DNA from 2 places in the Ruegeria sp. AJ12 genome. Region 2 is predicted to be linked to the other one. Evidence: riboswitches for the same ligand, from Rfam matches in the RefSeq annotation. Region 2 holds a riboswitch; the other holds the start of a gene.

What was found. Region 2 has a riboswitch for cobalamin ahead of ACR3E0_RS18850 (hypothetical protein). Riboswitches for the same ligand answer to the same signal wherever they lie in the genome.
Region 1: it holds a riboswitch for cobalamin, as region 2 does, so the genes downstream of both, ACR3E0_RS07565 (CbtB domain-containing protein) here and ACR3E0_RS18850 (hypothetical protein) in region 2, are expected to answer to the same signal.

Annotation. Positions count from the first base shown of each region.
Region 1 is NZ_JBQFJJ010000001.1:1,491,051-1,493,249, forward strand. It holds gene ACR3E0_RS07555 (hypothetical protein) at 1-32, opposite strand, end outside; gene ACR3E0_RS07560 (CbtA family protein) at 94-792, opposite strand; gene ACR3E0_RS07565 (CbtB domain-containing protein) at 797-967, opposite strand; cobalamin riboswitch at 1,005-1,213, opposite strand; gene cobF (precorrin-6A synthase (deacetylating)) at 1,257-2,000, opposite strand; gene cobA (uroporphyrinogen-III C-methyltransferase) at 1,993-2,199, opposite strand, start outside.
Region 2 is NZ_JBQFJJ010000001.1:3,773,258-3,775,456, forward strand. It holds gene ACR3E0_RS18845 (alpha/beta hydrolase family protein) at 1-669, opposite strand, end outside; cobalamin riboswitch at 836-1,056, shown strand; gene ACR3E0_RS18850 (hypothetical protein) at 1,144-1,551, shown strand; gene ACR3E0_RS18855 (protein-tyrosine phosphatase family protein) at 1,553-2,056, opposite strand.

The DNA.
Region 1 (2,199 bases), 2.3 Mb from region 2:
CCAATTGCAAATAAAGCAAGTGAGCGGGACATTTTTTATCCTCGGGAACAGAAAACCCGCCGAGCCTTCCCCGGCGAGTGATGAGATTGGTGCTCAGGCTTTCGCTTCGATAGTTTTGGCTTCTTTCCGCCAGAAATACCCTGCAAAAGACCCAACAAGAACCCAAGCCACCAGCCCAATGCCAAACGCGCGTGCGGCAAACAGCGCGCCGATTTCGGTGGGCACCGGGCCTGTAAAGACGTCTGGTTCGGGCGCACCGATGAGGTGTGGAGCCATGAGCAGGGCAGCGGCAATGAAATAGCTGACCATGTTACCACCGAACGCAATCAGCCACATGGCGACGGCAGCTGCGGCAACCGTGGCAAACCACCATACCTGACGTGCATAAATGTCTGCTGCGGCGACGCCGGGCACTTCAGGTGCCAGGGTGAAACCGGGCGCAAAGTGAACCGCGACAAACCCCGCAAGCCCCCACAGCACCCCAGTGCGCCCGTCGACCTTCTGGCCCTGACCCTCGGCGACGGACATCAGCGCAACCAGAATGATCGCATATCCGGTATAGGTCAGCATGGTAAAGATCACGCTCAGAGCGTCACGCTGAAGGTCCGAGAACATGCCCGGCAACTCGGGACGCGCCGAAACGGCCTCACCCCCGAAATGAACCAGTTCACCGGATTCGTATAATTCCGCATGCAGCAGAACCGGCTGCACGAAAACAAGCTGCAGAAAGGCGGCAATCAGCCCCGCTGCAGCACCAGCGAACAAGGCGCTGGTCAGAATGCGACCGAACATTGGGTCAGTGGCAGGGGAAGCCGGTTGCGTGACGCACGTCGTGGGCCGCATCGTGCAGCGCCGACGCCTGAACATGTCCTGCGAGCGTGACGATGCCAAGACCCAGAGCCATGGCAAACATGACTGGCAGAAGACCTGCGCGCGTGGCGGACGCCGTTTGGGTATGTGTTGTCATTTCTTGTCCTCCTGAGCCGCCGCACCCGACGACCGGTGATTTCCATTCACGTCTGGCAGGTCTCCTGGCTTGCGGGTCAGTGCCTCTGTTCGCCTTCCCCCCAAAATGCTGGGAGTGGCTGGTTGAACAGGGGCTCACCGCTTACAGTCGCGGGGGCGGCTTTGGCTTTGGCTTCCTCGGAAGGCGCACCAAATTCCCTCTTAGCATCCGGATGTCTCCGGCGGGACCAGACACCTCAATTTAGCCGCGAATGTCAAAGTGGCGCAATCGCCATTTGCGACGTTTCACGTCACTTCCCGCTTTTTTTCAGCACGTAGATATCCATGATCCATCCATGCGCAGCCCTTGCGTCGGCACGGGTTGCCACGATCTCGGCCGCGACCGTGTCCAGCCGCCCATGGATCAGGATTTCTTCCTGCATCCCCACATATGCCCCCCACCAGACATCGAAATCCGCCATCTCGAGGTCTTGGAACGAGCATTCGCCGTCCAGCATGACGGCAACCGTCGATGCCGTCTCTGGCCAGCCTTCGTCACGCAGGCGGCGGCCAGTCGTGACCAGATACGGCGCGCCGATGTCGTTGATGGGGATAGCAAATGCTGCCGTAAGGGCTTGCAGCGCCGTTATACCGGGGACTACCCGTTTTTTGGGCTGGGGGTCGAGACGCGCGGCGATTCGGAGCGAGCTGTCATAAAGGGACGGATCCCCCCAGATCAGCAAAGCCACCTTTTGAGCCTCAGGATAGGATTCGATGGCGCGCTGCCACTGCCGCGCAATTGCATCGTGCCATTCATCCACGCCCTGTAGGTAGCCATCGTCTGACCGCCTCTGGGGGACGTCGAAGTAAGCAACTCGTGGTTCTTTTTCAGACACTTGCACGATGATTTGTTCCCGTATCCCGGCCAGATCGGTCTTGCTCTCACCCTTTCGGGGTATCAGGATCAAATCGGCGGAACGAATGGCCTCAGCGCCCTGAAACGTGACATGGTCGGGATTGCCCGTGCCGATACCGACCAGTGTCAGCTCATCCATCATCAGCCTCCGCCAGCGGGCCGTAGAGGATCAGGGCCGGTGCCGTTCCGACCTCTGATTTCAGCGTCTCGGACAGTGCGCCAATCGTGGACCTGTGCAGCGCCTGATCGGGCGTCGAGACAGACTCGGCCATAAGCGCGGGTGTGTCCAATGGCAGACCATGTGCGTGCAGAGCATCGACCAACAATGGAAAGGTTCT
Region 2 (2,199 bases):
CGGAACACCCGAGCCTGACCAGCGGGCATCCGGCAGTTCGACACCGATGTCCGGTACATAGTTCTGCGGGGCTGTGCACCACTTGCGCCATTGCCAGTAAACCGATGCGGGCAGGTCGGACCCGAAGCCTATTGCCTTTCCGGGCAGGTACCCCAAAGCACGCACAAACAAAGGGGCATGCCCGTGCCAGAACAGCCAGGCCAAAGCACGGTAGGGCCACGGGTGATCGGCTAAAGTCACGAGGCCCGAGCACACACAGATCATCCGATCGATCTGGGCGATATCCGGTTGCACCGGCCCCAACATTGCGCCGATTGAATGGCCAATGGTCCATTGTCTTGCATCAGGAAACCGACGCCGCATCTCGGTCCGTGCGGCCGGCATATCGACCAAAGCCCAATCCGCCATCGTGACCCGAGAATCTCTCAGATGTCCCGTTCGGGAATGGCCAAAATCCCGATAATCATAGGTCAGGCAAGCCATCCCTTGTTCCGCGGCCAGCCAGTGGGCGAAATGTTGATAGTAGTCGCGCGGCGCACCTGTCGCGCCGTTCAGAACAACAACCGTATCCACCTCGGACACTGGCCGATAAAGCCGCGCTGACAGCATCGCCGGCCCGGACGGGAATTGAAATTCTTCGGTCAGTACCGCCTGCTGCGTATCCAACATGGTGCCCTCGGACTCTACCTGAACCAACCAGTTCACTTTGGCAGGCACAAGTCAACACCGATCCGACTTGACCAAACGTCCGCTTGTGATCAGCTCAGGCACGCAAACGCGGGATCGTGGTTCGCCACGGATGCCAAGATCAACTTGACTCGGGCCGCATGTAACCGCTAGCGATTGTGTGATGGTTCTCGCGCCCCACAAGGGGTCGGGATGAAAAGGGAACACGGTGCGGTCCTGCCCGGTGGCAACCGGAACGGATCAAGGCCGCGACTGCCCCCGCAACTGTGAACGGTGAGCAAAGCCGAAACACCACTGGCCGAAAGGCTGGGAAGGTCGGCAAAGCGAAGACCCGCAAGTCAGGAGACCTGCCATCGGAACTGAAACCGAAACTCGGACGGGGTGTCCGGGCAGGTCCCGACAGCACATTGCCGTCCCGCCTGTTCCACGCCCTGTCTGCCGCGCGGAGGGCGCAGGATGATCTGGACAACTGAAACACATGAATTCGCCGCAACCGTATGCCAGCGGACAGGCAAACCCTGCCCTGCGCTCGCACGCATGGCGCGGACGATGGCCCAAGCCATGGTGCAGGCCACCTCTGCCACCACTGAGGCGTTTGAGATTGAAGGCGACAGTACGCTGACCCATTGCCCCGAGGGTTGCATGGCCCGGTTTCGAGCGCAGCGTGACCGGATCCGAATCTACTGCGGAGCCAACCCTGAAATCGGCATGGACCGTTTGGACACCTATGCCGATATGATCTTCGGCCTGGAGTTCAGCGCCATGCCGTCTGGCGCCATCTCCGACTCCCCTTGCGCCCTGCTTGAGGCAAAGACTCTGGTGCCTCGAACCGCAACGCGACCGCCGCAACACGTCCCGGCGTGACCTAGTGGTCTACTGTCGTCCGGGCGGGCTCGGCGGCCCAGTTCCTCTGCGCCTCTGTCTCGACGGCGCAGGGGCGTAGGGCCCGCAACCGCGCCAGAGCCTGACCTGGCTGTTCGCCACACTCGACCATCAGGCGCAAGACGACCATACCGGATCGTCCGCACCCACCTTTGCAATGGACCATAACGCGCCCGCCGCCCGACAAGGCATGCCGAATGGCAGCGCTGACCGAGGGCCATTGCCTGGCGATGGTTGGGGGCGGCGCATTGAAATCATCGACCGGCAGGTGCACCCATCGACTGGCGCGGCTCTGTATGTCGTGGCCGAAAGTCTGTGCGCCATATTGCACCATCTCGGCAGCGGTGGTCATTGAAAGCACAAGGCCGGGTTTCCAATCCGAGATTACATCCAGATCACCCGGATAGTCCCCCCCTCGCCCTGGCAGCGAGGTCAGAGCAAGCGTGCCACCGCCCACCTGCAATGCGTAGATCACCAGTTGAGACATGGATCGCTACCTCCCGATACTCCCCAGAACGAAACTGTCATGTGATATGCATCTGCCCAATCTACCCGCTGCGAGACACTTTCCAAACCGAAAATCCTGTCATCGCGCTGTGGACGCGGACGGCGGCGGGCCTTACGCTGCAT